3 regions of the Chryseobacterium bernardetii genome follow, and region 2 is predicted to be linked to each of the others. Evidence: riboswitches for the same ligand, from Rfam matches in the RefSeq annotation. Region 2 holds a riboswitch; each other region holds the start of a gene.
What was found. Region 2 has a riboswitch for S-adenosylmethionine ahead of EG339_RS07335 (SusC/RagA family TonB-linked outer membrane protein). Riboswitches for the same ligand answer to the same signal wherever they lie in the genome.

Region 1: another riboswitch for S-adenosylmethionine. It lies ahead of EG339_RS04565 (TonB-dependent receptor plug domain-containing protein); the one in region 2 lies ahead of EG339_RS07335 (SusC/RagA family TonB-linked outer membrane protein).
Region 3: another riboswitch for S-adenosylmethionine. It lies ahead of EG339_RS24750 (alpha/beta fold hydrolase); the one in region 2 lies ahead of EG339_RS07335 (SusC/RagA family TonB-linked outer membrane protein).

Annotation. Positions count from the first base shown of each region.
Region 1 is NZ_CP033932.1:972,682-978,489, forward strand. Features, by position in the region: gene prfA (peptide chain release factor 1) at 1-300, opposite strand, end outside; gene EG339_RS04560 (APC family permease) at 448-1,746, opposite strand; gene EG339_RS04565 (TonB-dependent receptor plug domain-containing protein) at 1,754-4,207, opposite strand; SAM riboswitch class I at 4,302-4,407, opposite strand; gene EG339_RS04570 (alpha-amylase family glycosyl hydrolase) at 4,505-5,808, opposite strand, start outside.
Region 2 is NZ_CP033932.1:1,591,009-1,596,816, forward strand. Features, by position in the region: gene pckA (phosphoenolpyruvate carboxykinase (ATP)) at 1-252, shown strand, start outside; gene EG339_RS07330 (type II 3-dehydroquinate dehydratase) at 442-849, opposite strand; SAM riboswitch class I at 1,094-1,190, shown strand; gene EG339_RS07335 (SusC/RagA family TonB-linked outer membrane protein) at 1,274-4,210, shown strand; gene EG339_RS07340 (RagB/SusD family nutrient uptake outer membrane protein) at 4,230-5,723, shown strand.
Region 3 is NZ_CP033932.1:1,751,069-1,756,876, reverse strand. Features, by position in the region: gene EG339_RS24755 (ACT domain-containing protein) at 1-1,114, opposite strand, end outside; gene EG339_RS24750 (alpha/beta fold hydrolase) at 1,101-2,057, opposite strand; SAM riboswitch class I at 2,118-2,225, opposite strand; gene EG339_RS08115 (MGH1-like glycoside hydrolase domain-containing protein) at 2,414-5,029, shown strand; gene EG339_RS08110 (OsmC family protein) at 5,144-5,563, opposite strand; gene EG339_RS08100 (DUF58 domain-containing protein) at 5,686-5,808, opposite strand, start outside.

The DNA of each region.
Region 1 (5,808 bases), 620 kb from region 2:
CTTAAGTTCTTCTTCTAATGCAGGAAGTTTGGATTGTGCTTCCAGCTTTTCTTCTTTTGCAAGATCTACAAGATCTCTGTCTGAGCCATCTGCAATAATTTCGTCAGATTCTTCGATGCTGTCTAAAGCACCTTTGTACTGATCGTAAACTCTTACAATTTTTCCCAAATCACTATATTCTTTGTTCAAAGAAGAATATCTTTTTTGGTCTGAAATGACATCAGGCTGTATAATAAGGTCTGCAACCTCATTATATCTTTGTTTTATAGCTTCTAATTTTGGAATTAATGATTTAGACATTGTCGAATTTTTGTGGGTGCAAAGATAAGAATTATTAATTCAAAATTAAAGTATAAATTTTTGAGCATTAGGGATGAAGGGAACAAAACGGCAAAAAGATATATTCCAAATTGCCCTGTCAGCATTTTTCTGTTTTCAATATTTCTTTTAAAATCCTTTGGAAAGCCTCCTGTCTATCCAGTATAAAATGAGTCCCACTACAATAATTCCTAACCCTATTAAGCTTTCTTTAGGATTATGGATAAAGGTAAAATAAAGGATATAAATACTGAATAGCAAGAAAACTGTTGGAAAAATATAAAAAGCATTGGATTTAAATATTTTTCTATCCTTCTTTTTAAGAAAGTATACCGTTGAGATTGCTAAACTGGCAAATAACTGAAGAATAAAGGCTGTGTAAACAAAGATCTCCTTAAAACTGCCTGTTAAAATAATTATGGTGGCAATCACTGCATGGGCAAAAATGGCTCTCACCGGGATTCCTTTTTTATTCCCAACAGAAAGTGGTTTCCAGATGCGGGTATCTTTTGCAAAGGCTTGTGTAAGCCTTGATCCTACCCACAGATATCCACTGATGGTAGCAATGAGCTGTAATGCGATAAAAATATTCACAATTTTCCCGAAAGAAAGCCCCAGCATATTCACCGCAGCCTCTCCCATTACATCTTCTTTTCCTGCCAATTGGCTTACCGGAGCATGTTTCAGCATAATATAGTTGACAAGAATATAACTTACCGTCACAAAAACAGTTCCTATAATCAGTGATTTAGGGAGATTCTTCTGAACATCCTTTATTTCCCCGGCGATATAAGATGCTGAATTCCATCCGGTATAGGAATAGGTAACGAAAACCAACGAAGTAGCAAAGGCAGGAAGCATCATTTCGTTCTGCCAGCTGTTACTGAAGTTCAGGCTGTTTCCTATTTGTGGGGATTCTGATAATCCAACTCCCAGAGTTACCAAAACAATAATAAAGGCGATTTTGATGAATGTAAAAAAGTTATGAAACCTGCTGGAAGTCTTTAAGCTGAATGATAAGGTAATCGCCACCAAAAATATAGCTGCAATGGCAAAACCACTTCCAAATGAGTAATCAAATACAGAAAGATATTTCGACATAGCCAGGGCTGCCAGAGCTACAGGTGAAGAAAACCCAATAATCAGGGAAATCCAGCTTATCAGATATCCGAATAAAGGATGATAAGTTTCTTTAAGATAGATAAAATCACCACCGTTTCCTTTAAAATGGGAACCTAATTCTGCATAGCAGAAAGCACCGAACAGAGCTAAAATTCCTCCAATTACCCATAACAGGAAAATACTGTAGGTATTGGTAATATCGGATAACTGAAATCCCAGAGTTGTAAAAATCCCTGTTCCTATCATATTGGAAACTACAATAGCGGCCGCTGTTTTCCAGCCGATCTGATGCGAAGCAGTACTCATTTATTCATTAAAAATTAAAATTAAGCCTTCCAAAGAAATAGCTTCCCAATGTTCCCATCTGAACCGGCGCATATTTAAATACTCCATAATATGAATTTTTATAGATCTGAAGATCAGGGAATACATCAAATACGTTGTTGGCACCTACTGTAAAGTTGATATTTTTTGTGATATCATATCCTACACTAATATCAGTAACCACTTTTGGAGCAAACTCCTGAACTTCTCCGAAAGGATAACCGTCTCTGATTACTTTACCAAAATAGGTATTTCTCACGAGAAAACTGAATTTTCCTATTCCATACGTAAGCCCCAATGATGCTTTTGCTTTAGGAGAAAGGGTTTCGATAATATTGATCTGATCCGGGCCAAAGAATTCTTTCTGCGGAGTTTTTATATTGTCCGGGAAGTGAAAATCTGTAATTTTTGTTTCCGTATAGTTTCCGGCAAGGTTGATATTTAAGTTTCCGCCAGCCAGCCTCCAATCATAGGAAACTACTACATCTATTCCTTTTGTTTCGGTATCAATGGCATTGGCAAAAAATCTGCCGCTTTCCACTGCATTTCCTTCTCCTACTACTTTAGGGTCTGATAATTGCTCATCTGTGATATTGCTGGTAATGACAATTCTGTCTTTTACTTTAATGATATATCCATCTACGGTAATAAAAAGTCCTTTAACAGGCTGTAAAGTAAATCCTGCGCTTCCATTAACGGATGTTTCCTGCTTTAATTTATCAAATCCAAGAACCTGTGCAGCCTGACTGTCATTATTAAAGATTCCTTTTCTTACAATTCCCTCTCCTGAAGTAGAAATATCTGCAAAAGAGTTATTAAAATACTGCTGCTGAAGCGATGGCGCCCTGAATCCTGTCCCAACTGCTGCTCTTACTGCATAATTTTTTACAAATTCATACCTGATGGCTAGTTTTCCATTGAGAGTGCTTCCAAAGTCTGAGTAGTTTTCAAATCTGGCAGCGGCATCAATATTCAGTTTTTTATCTAAATCATAGGAAAGGTCAGCATATACGGCTGTTGAATGTCTGTCTTTTTTCAAAGCATTATCCGGCGAAAAACCTATAAAAGATTGCGAACCGCCGGCTCCAATCACTTTAGAATCCTTTGTTGCCACATTTCCGTTCTCGTCATATTGAGTATAAGAAGCCTCGTCCCCAGCTTTGATCTGATATTGTTCAAATCTGAATTCTCCTCCGAATGCAATATTGAAGTTCTTTATCTTTTTTGAAACATCAAGATTAACGGTATTCTGTAAGAAACTGTGCGCACCAGCATAAAAACGGGTGGGTGATTTTACTCCCAGAGAAGCGTTATTGGTATTGCTTACGTTATAATTGAAAGTATTACTGCCAAAGGTATTACTTAGATCAATCAGCCAATCATTTACATTATATTTTGTTCCAACAACGTAGGAGATATCATAGATCTGAGAATTTAAGACTGCCTGAAATCCGTTGGGATAGATTTCTTTTACAACGTTAAAACTTTCACTGGGAAGTCTTCTGAAACCATATCCTTTTCCTTCTTTAATGCTGAATCCTCCAAAAGAGTAGAATTTAAAGTTATCATTCAAAGGATATTCTGAATTGAAAAATAATTGTCCTTGTCTGATTTGCGCGTCTCCAATCTGGAAATTGAAATCATCTCTTGTTAATCCTCTTTCTTGAATCTTCGCATCATCTGCAGCTCTGGCAGCTTTTACAGCCTCAGCATCTCCTGCAAATTCATAGGCGAAATTGTCTCCGAAAATATCAAGGTCGTGATGTTGGGTTCTGGTTGTTTTTCCTCTGTGGCTTAACTGTAATGAAAGGTTGATAAAACCTTCATTTTTACCTAAAGAAGTTCCGTAATTGACTCCTGCCTGGTAGGTATCCCCATCATTCCTTCCACTTAATCCATAGGTTAAACTTGCGGAAGCTCCTGCGTTCTTTTTCAGAATAATATTGATAACTCCTGCAATAGCATCAGAACCATATTGTGCTGCTGCACCGTCTCTTAACACTTCAATTTTTTCAATGGCAATGACAGGAATGGTACTCAAATCTGTTCCTACCGATCCGTTTCCTACCGTATTCTGATAGTTTACCAGGGAAGTGGTATGTCTTCTTTTTCCGTTAAGCAACACTAAAACCTGGTCCGGACCCATTCCTCTTAATGTCACCGGATCAATGTGCTCTGTTCCGTCAGAAGCAGACTGTCTTACGGAATTAAATGAGGGAATAACATAGTTCAAAAGATCCTGAGCCGTCATTTGCGGTGATGATCTTTGAACCTTATCGATATTGATAACGTCCACAGGAACCGGTGTTTCCAATTTTGTTCTTTTAACGTTCCGGTTTCCAACGATAATAATGTCTTCAATCTGTTTTCCTTTTTCCGCCTGCTCCTGCGCAGCGCCCAGAATTGTCCCTAACAGTAATACAGCTGTACTTAATTTCTTCATCTTTGTTCTTGCCAATTAATAATATTCTCCCGCAGAGCTTTCTGCAGATATACAAGACTTCAAGAAATGGAATTCATATAAGAAATATTGACTTCACTTATCTCCCCCATTGGGTTGGAATTAGCACCTTTACACCTCTGGAATTGTGTTGGTTGCTAAGGTTTCATTGGGCCAAATCCCTCCACCTTTCTTGATAAATCTAGTGCAAAGGTAGACTTATTTTTCAAATATGCAAAAAGTGAATTATCATGATCAGAAAAAAGGCAAATCAGCTAACCCGCCAATTTGCCCTTGTATTTATTTTACGATCATCTTCTGGATAGCTATTCCGGTTTCGGATTTCAGATGCACCAGATAAGTTCCCGGTGGATAATTTACCTTCAGTTCGTAGCTTCCGTTTTCTTTATCCAGTTTAAATGAATTCAGTTTTTTACCGCTCATATCGAAGATCATAATTTCCCCGTTTTTTACTTTATTAAAAATCAGTTTTACAGCACCGTTTTTTATGGGATTGTCTGAAATCTGAAGAGATAATTTATTTCCTGCATTTACATCTGAAACAGACAAAGCTCCGGCAAAATTTCCGAAAATCCTGAATTCTCCCGGTTGTAAGGTAATCGGAGCAATAGTAGAGCTAATATTAGTTACCGTATCATCCATCAGATTTTTCCATTGGCCAGTGTAAGGGAAATAAGGCACAACATTTTGGGCAGAAGTAGAATAATTTGCAAGAACGACAACGTTTTTCATTCCGTTGATTGTACTGTCATATACATAAATTCTTGTAACCAATCCATCAGGATCGTTGGCCAGGTTGTTTGATTCTATGGTGTAAGTCTTTGACTTGAATACCGGATTGGTATTTCTGATATCAATAATTTTTGCCCATGTATCATAAACAGCCTTTCTGCTGGCATCAATATCATATCCTAATGTAAAAGCTACAGGTTTTTCATCGGTTCTGCAGCCGTTGTTGATGCTTCCATCTGCACATCTGTTGATACTGAAATCGTAACCCAGCTCCCCAAACTGCCAGATCATTTTCGGACCGGGAATGGTAAAGAATGTAGCACCAAATGTTTTCATTCTTTCCAACGCTGTATTCAGATTCTTTACGCTATAACTTCCATTAACAGCTCCATACGCAAGGTTTTTAAACATCAGTCTTTCTTCATCATGGCTTTCACCATATCCTACAGCACGCATTCCGGTAAATCCATGAAGGCTGTGATTCATACGGTCATAGTTACTGTTTTCCTTATACCCCATTGTATTCTGATTGTAAGGCTCTGTCTGTTTATTCCAAAGCATCACTCCTTTGCCTTCTGCTACTCTGTAATTTGCCCATTGCTGCTCTTCGGCATCAGTTCCGAGGTGTTCAAAGATCATATAAGAATCCGGATCCAGCGCCCATTGTTTGTCTGCATACTGCTTCAGAATGTCTACCCTGTCCTGCTGATAAGCATTGGTACAGTTTTCATCATTTTCAGAACAGTTTTGTGTGAATCCTTTTGTCAAATCCCAACGGAAACCGTCAATTCGATACTCTTTCAGCCATTGCTGCAGGCACCTTTCAACGTAATATTGAGTTGAAAGGCTGG
Region 2 (5,808 bases):
ATTGATGGTTCTATCGATAATGCCCCTAAAACTCAGGTTCCAATCATGAACCTTGAAATTCCTACTGAATTGCCAAACGTTTCTGCAGGCATTTTAGATCCTAGAGATACATATGCTAACGCTTCAGAATGGGAAGAAAAAGCAAAAGATCTTGCGTCAAGATATATTAAAAACTTTGAGCAGTATTGTAATACTGAAGAAGGTAAGAGATTAATTGCGGCAGGACCTCAATTACAGGGACAAGCTATTTAATCATAGATATATACAAATAGAAAGCCTCATCATTGATGAGGCTTTTTTATTTTTATCTCTCGCGGATCAGGCAGATTTCGCAGATGGTCGCGGGGTAAATACAAACTAATACAATTAAAATCTGCCTAATCTGCTAAACCTGCGAGCTAAATATTATATCCAGTATAAATCAGCTGATTTATCATTTCTTTACTTTAAACTAAGGATAGCCAATCGGTATCCATCCATTCCGAATCCTGATAAAACAGCATCGGTATTGGCTGCAGTAACAGATTTTTGTCTGAATTCTTCTCTTTTGTAAATATTACTGATGTGAACTTCTATTTTAGGTTTTCTGATATTCTTCAGGCAGTCAGCGATAGCATAGGAGTAATGGGTAAAAGCTCCCGGATTAATTACCACTGCATCAAAATCATCTTGCTGAAGCCTGTTGATAAGCTCTCCTTCAATATTGGACTGGTAATAGCTTAATTCATGAGTTTGAAACTCAGATTTTAAGTTCTCCAGATAAGTTTCCATGGAAACGGTTCCATAGATCTCAGGTTCGCGGGTACCTAAAAGGTTCAGATTTGGCCCATTTATAATCAAAACTTTCATTGTATAAAATTAAAAAGTTTTTTGGATTTAAAGTCAAAAAGTTCTGCCAAATAAGAGTTTTTATTCATTGAATTATTAATAATGATATTTGTCATGTTTGAGAAAATGATAATCTCTGTAACTTCTTTTTATAAAGGTTTTTAGTAAAAATATATGCTAATTTTTGAAAAATTATTATAAAATATCAATAAGTCTACTTGTTTTATAGACTAAAAGTTTATAGCTTTGCATCCATATTTCGATCGGCTTATAAAGAAAGATGGAGGGAACTGACCCAATGATATCTTGACAACCTGCATTACGTAAGGTGTTACATTCAGCCTTTAAAGGAAAAATAAGCATTTGGTTTATCGTATTTATCGATGCCCTTTGCTGACTTTTCAGTAAAGGGTAAAATTTTAGTATATGGTAAACAAAATTGATTATGATTAGTAAAAATCTATTTAGTTCTAAAGTCTGGATTCCACCAGTTGCAGTGTTTTTCCTGGGAATTGTAAGTGTAAACGCACAGAATTCCAAACCGAAAAAAGATACCCTTAAAGAAAAGGAGATTGATGAAGTAGTTGTGGTAGCCTATGGAAAGGCAAAAAGAAACAGCTATATCGGTTCAGTGGCAACCATTTCCAGCGATAAAATTAATAATAGACCTGTAACCAATGTAACAAAAGCATTGGAAGGACAGGTGCCCGGGATTCAGGTTACCGGGGCTTCAGGACAGCCTGGAGCAACTTCTACAATCAGAATCAGAGGAGTAGGATCGGTAAGTGCTTCCAGTGAGCCTTTATATGTTGTGGACGGAATTCCTTTTGATGGGAATATCAATGCGATAAGTCCTAACGATATAGAATCTATCAGTGTCTTAAAAGATGCTACAGCAAGTGCTCTTTATGGTTCAAGAGGAGCAAACGGAATTATAATTGTTACTACAAAATCCGGTAAAAAAGGAGAAGCCAGAGTGAATCTGAATATCAGCCAGGGGTTCTCTGGAAGAGCGGTAAAAGATTACGAGCAGGTGAATACGGATCAGTATTTCCAATTGTACTGGGAAGCAATGAGGAATGGTTACCAGTCCGGCCAGATCAATGCCCAGCAGGCAGCCCAGATGGCAACAGATAATATTATTTCCAACTTAGGAATTAATCCTTATGGTGTTAATTACCCAAAACCTGTAGGAACAGACGGCAAACTATTACCAGGAGCAAAGGCTTTATGGAATGATGACTGGAGAGATATTTTGCAGAGGGTTGCTTCCAGAAACCAGGTAGATCTTGATATCAGCGGAGGAAGTGAAAAAAGCAATTATTTCTTCTCATTAGGATATCTGGATGATAAAGGAATGGCTATTGAATCAGGCTTTAAAAGATACAATACCAGATTAAAGATCAATTCTGAGGTTAAAAGCTGGCTGAATGTCGGAGCAAATTTAAGTTATACCAACAGTATCCAGCAGGCTCCTACTTCTTCGGATTCTAAATCCAGTAATATTATTCAGGCTGCAAGAGCAATTCCTTCTTTCTATCCTTATTATGAAAGAAATCCTGATGGTTCTTATGTATTGGATGCTGAAGGAAACAAGGTTTATGATTTTGGAAAATACAGACCTACTGCAGCGCTTCAGAACCAGAATCAGGCAGCCAGTCTACCTTTGGATAAAAATGAAAATAAGATCGATAATTTTTCAGGAAAAGGTTTTATGGAATTTACGTTCATTCCTGAATTGAAGTTCAGGTCAAGCTTTTCTATTGATGTGGTTAGCTATAATGAACATTATTATACAAATCCACTTCTTGGGCAAGGAAAAGAAACGGGAGGTTCTGTCTCCAAATCCAACAGCAGAACACTTTCTTATACAACCAGTAATATTTTAACTTACGACAAAAGATTTGGGAAACACCATATTAATGTATTGGGAGGTCAGGAATTTTATAAATATGATTATCAGATCATTTCCGGCAGCAGACAAGGCTTTTCACTACCTAACTATTATGAGCCTGATGCAGCATCCCTGTTAGTAAGTTTTGGCGGTAAAAGTGATAAACTGAGTCTATTAAGTTTCCTTGGAAAAGTTGAATATGATTTTGACAATAAATATTTCTTATCTGCTTCAACAAGAGCAGACAGTTCTTCAAGATTTGCAAAAGAAAACAGATGGGGTACATTCTGGTCTGTAGGAGGATCCTGGAAGCTTTCAAGTGAAGAGTTTATCAGAAATCTGGATTTTTTCAATCTTTTAACATTGCGTGCTAGTTACGGAGGTCAGGGGAATGATAAGTTACAGAAGCCAAATGGTTCAGCGCTGTATTATGCTTATCAGGAATTATATAAGGATTTCCCTCTTGCCGGTGAACCTGGGAAGACATTGGAAAAAGTAGGCACTCCTAATCTGATATGGGAAACTAATCTTAACCTGAATGTAGGGTTAGAGTTTGCAATCCTTAATAACAGGATTAAGGGAAATGTTGAGTATTTTGAAAGAAAAAGTAAAGATCTTCTGTTTAATGTACCGGTTGCTCCGTCTTTAGGAATAAGCGACTATCCGGCGAACGTTGGAACAATCAAGAATACAGGTTTTGAATTCTCATTATTCACCACCCCTGTAAAAACCAGTGATTTCCAGTGGAATGTTGACATTAACCTGAGTACTTTAAATAATAAAATTACAAAACTACCTGGAGGACCGCTTGTGGTAGGAACAACTAAACAGCTGAACCTGGGAGGTTCTGTATACGATTTCTACCTTCAGGAATGGGCCGGGGTAGACCCAAGTAACGGAAAACCATTATGGAAAACCATTACTAAGGATGCTAACGGAAATATGGTGGAAGGAACCACTTCAGAATATGCTAAAGCTACAAAGATTTTACAAGGTTCTGCCTTGCCTAAATTAACTGGAGGAGTGAGTACAAGCATCAATTATAAAAACTTTGATTTTTCAGCGTTACTGACATTTAAAATTGGTGGAAAGATCCTGGATACAGATTATGCTTCCATCCTTCACAGCGGAAACTTAGGCGGACGTGCATGGGGGACAGAAATGCTGAACAGATGGACCCCGGAAAATCCTTATACAGATGTTCCTGCTTTAAGCACAAAAACGAATAACTGGACTTCACAGTCTACAAGATTCCTTTATTCAGGAACGTATGCAAGACTTAAAAATGTGAGTTTAGGATATACGTTACCTTCTGATTACTTTGAAACGATCGGATTAAAGAAATTCAGAATTTATGTGCAGGCAGAGAATCTTCTGACCTTCTATAAACATAAAGGAATGGATCCTGAACAGGCGCTGGACGGAACAACGTACTACAGATATCCGGCAATGAGAACAATCACTTTTGGTCTTCAGGCAACGTTTTAACCCTTAACAATTTGAAACAATGAAAAATTTAAAATATTTATCTTTTGCTTTACTAGGATTATGGTCACTCACAAGTTGTGAAAGTGAGATGGATACTGCTCCTACAGATCAGGCAAACAGTGTTGAGGTTTTCAAAACCGCGGAAAGTGCAGAAACGGTTATTAATGGAACCTGGGCAAAATTCAATAATGATGGAACTACATATGCTAATATCGGATATTCAACTGTTTTAAGGGCAAGTGATGCGATGGGAAGCGATGTGGCTGTATTAACCAATAAATATGGTTTCTCATCTACTTATGATTTCACGGAAATGGTGAATAACACAGTCGGTCGTCCGTTATTTATCTGGACAATGCTGTATTCCACCATCAATAATATGAATAATGTTATTGCAAAAATTGATGCTTCGGAAGGTAGCCAGGCAAAAAAGGACCAGGTAAAGGGGCAGGCAAAGGCATTACGTGCTTTCTGTTATCTGAATATTGCCAGCTTTTATCAGTTTAGCTATCTTAAAGATAAATCTGCATTAGTTGCGCCAATTTATACGGAACCTTCAACAACAGGCTCTGCTACAAAGAAAAAATCCAGTCTGGAGGATGTTTATACTTTAATTAAAAGTGATCTTGCAGATGCGGATAATTTGTTAAAGAACTATACAAGAAATAACAAAGATAAAATCAACCGCAACGTAGTGAACGGTATTTTAGCAAGAGTATATCTGAATACAGGGGAGTGGAGTAAAGCTGCAACAGCTGCAAAAACAGCAAGAGAAGGTTTTGCATTGATGACTCCGGAAAAGTATAAAGAAGGATTCAATGACATTAATAACGGTGAATGGATCTGGGGACATGCACAGACCCAGGAAATGTCAGATGCAAGTTATGCTTTCCATTATCTGGATGTATCTTCATCAGGAAGTTATTACTACAGCTTTATGGCTGATCCTTATTTTAAAAAGCTGTTTGATTCCAATGATATCAGATCTCAATTATTCTCATGGGATGGCCTTCCGGGAAGAGAAGGATTGTTGAGATATGCTAAGTTCAAATTTAAGTCTACTCTTATTGCAGATATTGTGTATATGAGAGCGGCTGAAATGTACCTGATTGAGGCAGAATCAGAAGCAAGAAATGGAAATGTAACCCAGGCGGTAACTGTTTTGAATCAATTGAGAGCTGCCAGAAATGCAGATGCTTATACAGGATCATTAGCACAGAATGATGTGGTAAAGGAAATCTTAATTGAAAGAAGAAAAGAATTGTTTGGAGAAGGATTCTCGCTTTCAGATATTATTAGAACGCAGGGAACAGTAGAAAGAAAACCGTTTACAGATGCGGAAGGAAAGCCAATCAAAGTTCAGATAACAACCCCTAACGGAACTGTAAAAACCGTTGATGGGAAAGGTCACACCGTGTTTGATTTTCCGAACAAGACTCCGTTTGTACCGAATAGCCCCTATTATTTATTCAGTATTCCACTGAAAGAGATTGAAAATAATCCCAATTTATAATACATAGTCCATATTAGATTTGATTTTTTAGCCACCGCTTTTGCGGTGGTTTTTTATATAAAATGGCTGCCTTATTTTTAAGGCA
Region 3 (5,808 bases), 160 kb from region 2:
CTACATCATTTCCTGACAGATCTTCTCTCGGATCCGGTTCTGTATACCCTTTTTCCAGAGCTTCATTGATAATTGTGGAAAACTTATCGTCTCTTAAGGAAAAATTGTTGAAAACATAACTCAAGGTTCCGGAGAACACTCCTTTGATTCTTGTGATATTTTCTCCTGAAAGGTGCAATAATTTGATGGTATCAATTAACGGAAGACCGGCTCCAACATTGGTTTCATATAAATATCGTCTGTTATTTTTGCTCAACGTATATCTTAGTTTTCTATATTCTTCGATGGGAAGAGTGTTGAAAATTTTGTTAGAAGAAACCAGATCAAATCCGTTTTCTGCTAATGCATGATAGTTTTTCACAAAATCTTTGCTTGCCGTGTTATCTACAACAATGAGGTTTTCCAATTGATTTTCATTGGAGAAGTTGATTAACTCCTCAACATTGGATGGCTTATCTGCTGTTAAAACTTCATCTGTCCAATGATTATCAAACCCTTTTTTATTGAATGCTATTTTCTTTGAATTGGCTACAGCAACTACTTTAAGGTCTATTTTTTTACGTCTCTTAATTTCTTCTGAAGATTCAAGAACCTGCTCAATTAATGTTTTACCAACATTTCCATGACCGATAATGGCCAGATGAACGGTCTTCGGCTTTTTGAAGATCTCAGATTCTATGATGTTTTTTGTTTTTTCATCCTGCGAAGAAGTGACTACGATGTTTACCCTGTTCTCACCGGCCACCTGGTTTAAAAGCAATGGGAAAACATTGTTTCTCGCCAGCTCTGCAAAGATTTTATTGGAATCTTCTGCTACAAAACCAATCACAGAAACATTGTTAATACTGTATATTTGGGATACTTTTCCTGATTTTCTTTCTGCTTCAAATTCATCAATAAGACAAGCTACCGCTTTTTCAGCATCATTTTCGTGAACCAAGATAGAAATTCCGTTTTCTATAGCTTGCTGGGAGATTACCCCCACACTGATACGGGCTAAAGTAAGCGCTTTAAAAATTCGTCCGTCAATTCCGATTTCCCCTAAGAAATCTTCTCCTTCAAATTTGACAATTGATCTGTTCTTCAAAAATTTTATTTCGTTAGCATTTTTCATTTCTATATAAAATGTTTTTTATGATATTATTTAATTGTTGATATTCCATTAGGAAGGCATCATGCCCGTGTATAGATTGGATCTCGTGATAAGAGATATTCTCCTTTTTCTTTTTCAGCTTTTCAAAACACATCCGGATTTCAGAAGCCGGGAAGAATAAATCTGTATCTACGGAGATCATGTGCATTCGTGCTTCTATCCTCTCCAGATCTGTTTCATCGGCATTAATATTCATCAGCAGGTGATTCATCAGCCTGTACGCATTTAAACTAAATCTTTCGTTTAATGCATTGCCGTGATAAATCAGCCAGTCTTCAGATTTCAGGCGCTGTTTTTCCTGGCTGTACTTATTTTGAAATCTTTCATTGAGTGATTCCGGAGTTCTATAACACAGCATAGCGTGGATTCTTGCTTTTTGTAATGGTTCATCTTTATGATTCAACAAAAATTTCTGAACCAGGCATTGCGCGTGTAACCAATCATGGGTTCTGTAATCGCAGGCAATAGGAATAAAAATTTCTGCCAGTTTGGGTTGTTTTGCCAGCATTTCCCATCCAATTCCGCCCCCCAGAGAACCTCCAATAATGGCGTATAGATTTGTAATATGTAAAGCTTCCAATCCTTTCAGAAATATATTGGCAATATCTGAAGGGGTGAAGTCTTCATAGTCTTCAATTAAAAAATGATCATAACCGTTTCCGGGAATGTTGAAACATAGAACCGTATATTTATTGGTATCAACAATCTGATTTTCGCCTACCAATTGCTTCCACCAGCCTTTTTCTCCGGACACCGTTGAGTTTCCGGTAAGGGCGTGGTTGATCAGGATGACAGGAGCTGTAAACAGGTCTTTCCCGAAAAGCTCATAACTTAACGGGATATTGTATTCCTTTTGGGAATTTGTTTGATACGAAAGATTAATATAGTTTAGTTCTGCTTTCAATTCTATTATATTTTAATACAATTGAAAATGCCATAAGAAATGGCTGAAAAGAACTTCAGTAAGTTATCTGTCCAAAATAATTTTGGTAGAACGTAGCACCTTCTTTGCTTGCACAAAGGGTTGCTAAGGTTTCATAGGGTCTAATCCCTCAACCTTTCTTGATAACATTTTCAATATTTGAATGAACGAATGGTGCAAAGGTAGTTCTTTTCTTTTAAAATCAAAAAAAAATTAATTTAATATTTAAAAAAGCCCTTAAACACAAGTATTTCAAGACTATATTAATTATTCTTCAGATAAAAGGAATTGGAATTATTTTCCAAAAAAACTAACTTCGTATTGAAAAATGATGCTATATGATCGCCGAAAAAGAAAGATTACAAGATACCAAATGGAAAAACTGGGGACCTTATGTAAGCAACCGGCAATGGGGAAATGTACGGGAAGATTACAGCCCAAACGGAAATGCATGGAACTATACCAATCATAATAATGCGGAAAGCTATGCCTACCGTTGGGGAGAGGAAGGTATTGCAGGAATTTCGGATGTAAAGCAGCTCTTCTGCTTTGCTCTTTCGTTCTGGAATAAAAAGGACAAAATTGTTAAAGAGCGTTTCTTTGGGTTGAGCAATCCGCAGGGAAACCATGGTGAAGATATTAAAGAAATTTTCTATTATCTGGATAATACACCTACTCATAGTTATATGAAAATGGTGTACAAATATCCGATTAATGAATTCCCGTATGACGAGCTTGTTGCAGAAAATGGCAGACGGAGCAAACAGGAGCCTGAATATGAGATTTTTGATACCGGAATTTTTGATAATGATGCTTATTTTGATATTTTCATTGAATACTGTAAAGCAGATCACAATGATATCCTGGTAAGAGTAACTGTTTGTAACCGAAGCCAGCAGGAAGCTCCGATTGTGGTAGCCCCCACAGCATGGTTCCGAAACAACTGGAAATGGGGATACAATACCTATAAAGCGGATATGTATGCTTCCCATGACGGAAGTATTAATATTGAACACGACAGCATTTCTATCAAGAAGTTTTATTCAAGAAAAGATAACACACAAAGGGTATTCTGTGAAAATGAAACCAACACACCAAAGTTGTATGGAGCTCCCCAGGCGGAAGGCACCTATTTTAAAGATGGCATCAATAATTATATTATTTACGGCAGTAATACTGTAAATCCTGAAAAAAGAGGTACAAAAGCTTCTTTCTTGATTGATGAAGTAATTGGTGCCGGACAATCTGAGACGTTTGAATTCAGGCTTTGTCCAGAGGCAATTGCTGAACCTTTTCAGAGTTTTGATGAAATCTTTACTCTGAGAAAGGCCGAAGCAGAAGAGTTTTACAATGATGTTCAAAACGACACAACCAATGAAGATGAGAGGAATGTTCAAAGACAGGCTTTTGCAGGACTTCTTTGGAATAAGCAGTTTTATCATTATAATATAGGAAAATGGCTGAAAGGAGATCCGAACTTTGAAGCTCCGAGGAACTTTAATGATTATGTAAGAAATACGGAATGGAACCACCTTCACAATAAAGATATTATTTCCATGCCTGATAAGTGGGAATATCCCTGGTACGCCACCTGGGACCTTGCTTTTCACTGTGTACCTTTATCTATTATTGATGCTGAATTTGCCAAGGGACAGCTTTTACTTCTGACTAAAGAATGGTATATGCATCCTAACGGACAGCTACCGGCATATGAATGGAATATGAGTGATGTGAATCCTCCTGTGCATGCATGGTCTTGCTTCAGAGTTTTTAAAATTGATGAAAAGAGCAACGGCAAACCTGATTTATTATTCCTTGAAAAAGTCTTCCAAAAGCTGCTCCTTAATTTTACCTGGTGGGTAAACCGAAAGGATAAAAACGGAAAGAATATTTTCGGAGGAGGTTTTCTTGGTTTGGATAATATCGGAGCTTTTGACCGAAATATGGTTTTAGAAGATGGCCAGCACCTAGAGCAGGCAGACGGAACAAGCTGGATGGCTATGTATGCGCTGAACATGATGCGGATTGCTATGGAACTGGCCCAGTATTACCAGGTATATGAAGACATGGCCATTAAATTCTTTGAACACTATCTGTATATTGCGGAAGCCATGGAAAACCTGGGTGAAGGAACAAAAGGCCTATGGAATGAGGAAGATGGATTTTTCTATGATGTTCTTCAGCTTGGAAACGGAAACAGTGTTTCCTTACGCTTGAGAAGTATTGTTGGGCTAATTCCATTATTTGCCGTGGAAATTGTAGATCACCGCCTTCTGGAAAAAATGCCGAATTTCCAAACCAGAATGGACTGGATCTTAAAGAATAAACCTGAACTTACCAAGCTTGTTTCCCATTGGGATGAAGAAGGCCAGGGAAGGAAACACCTGATGAGTATTCTCCGTAAAAACAGACTGACTAAGGTTTTAACGAGAATGCTTGATGAAAAGGAATTTTTAAGCGCTTACGGCATCCGTGCGATGTCTAAAGTATATGAGGAAAATCCGTTTGTATTTTCTGTTCACGGTACTGAAAATGTTGTGTACTACACTCCTGCAGAAAGTGACAGCAGAATGTTTGGAGGAAACAGTAACTGGCGCGGCCCTATCTGGTTTCCTATCAATTTCCTGATCGTGGAAAGTTTACAGCGTTTCCATTATTATTACGGAAACAGCCTGAAGGTAGAACTTCCTACCGGAAGCGGTGAGAATAAAAACCTGGATGAAGTGGCCCAGAATATCAGCAAAAGGCTTTGCTCTATCTTCTTAAAGGATGAACATGGGCAACGGGCGTTCAATGGCGGGAATCCAAAGTTCAATTATGATGAACACTTCAGAGATTATATTACTTTCTTTGAATACTTCCACGGTGACAACGGACGTGGCGTAGGAGCTTCACATCAGACGGGATGGACAGCTACTGTGGCAAAACTGATAAAACCAAGACTTACCTTTTAATAAGCAATGAATATGGATCATGGGTAATAAAAAAAACCGGATGTTGCATCCGGTTTTTGTTGTATTTTAATATTTCTGCCATATAGGTATGGCTTTTAAGCCTTATCTATAGTTTTAAATTTTATCTCCGTTAACAAATACTTCATATCCTATTTCCACATTAGGTTCTAATGTTTTTGATACGGAACAGTATTTTTCAAAAGATAGTTCTGCTGCTTTCAAAGCTTTCTTAGGATCAATTTCTCCTTCTAAAAGGAATTTTACTTTGATAGATTTAAAAGGTTTTGCATCATCTACCTGAACTCTTTCTCCTTCCACTTCTGCCTGAAAGCTTTTTATTTCCTGACGCTGCTTCTTCAAAATAGAAACTACGTCTATCCCGCTGCATCCGGCTACTGCCATCAACACACTTTCCATTGGAGAAACTCCTTTAGCTCCCGGCTGTGAAGTATTGTCTAAAAGGATGGAATTACCCTGTCCGTTTGTACATTCAAATAAAAAATCGTCGTTGATTCTATTAAGTGTTATTTTCATTATTGCTTATTGCTTATTGCTTATTGCTTATTGCTTATTGCTTATTGCTTATTGCTTATTGCTTATTGCTTATTGCTTATTGCTTATTGCTTATTGCTTATTGCTTATTGCTTATTGCAAAATTATAAAATTCCTCTGGCTTTTATCTCCAGATATTTATTGATAACATCAATATTCAAATTCTCAGGAAGTGTATATACGGTATAAATTCCATATTTTCGGAGTTCCTGGATAATCAGTTTCTT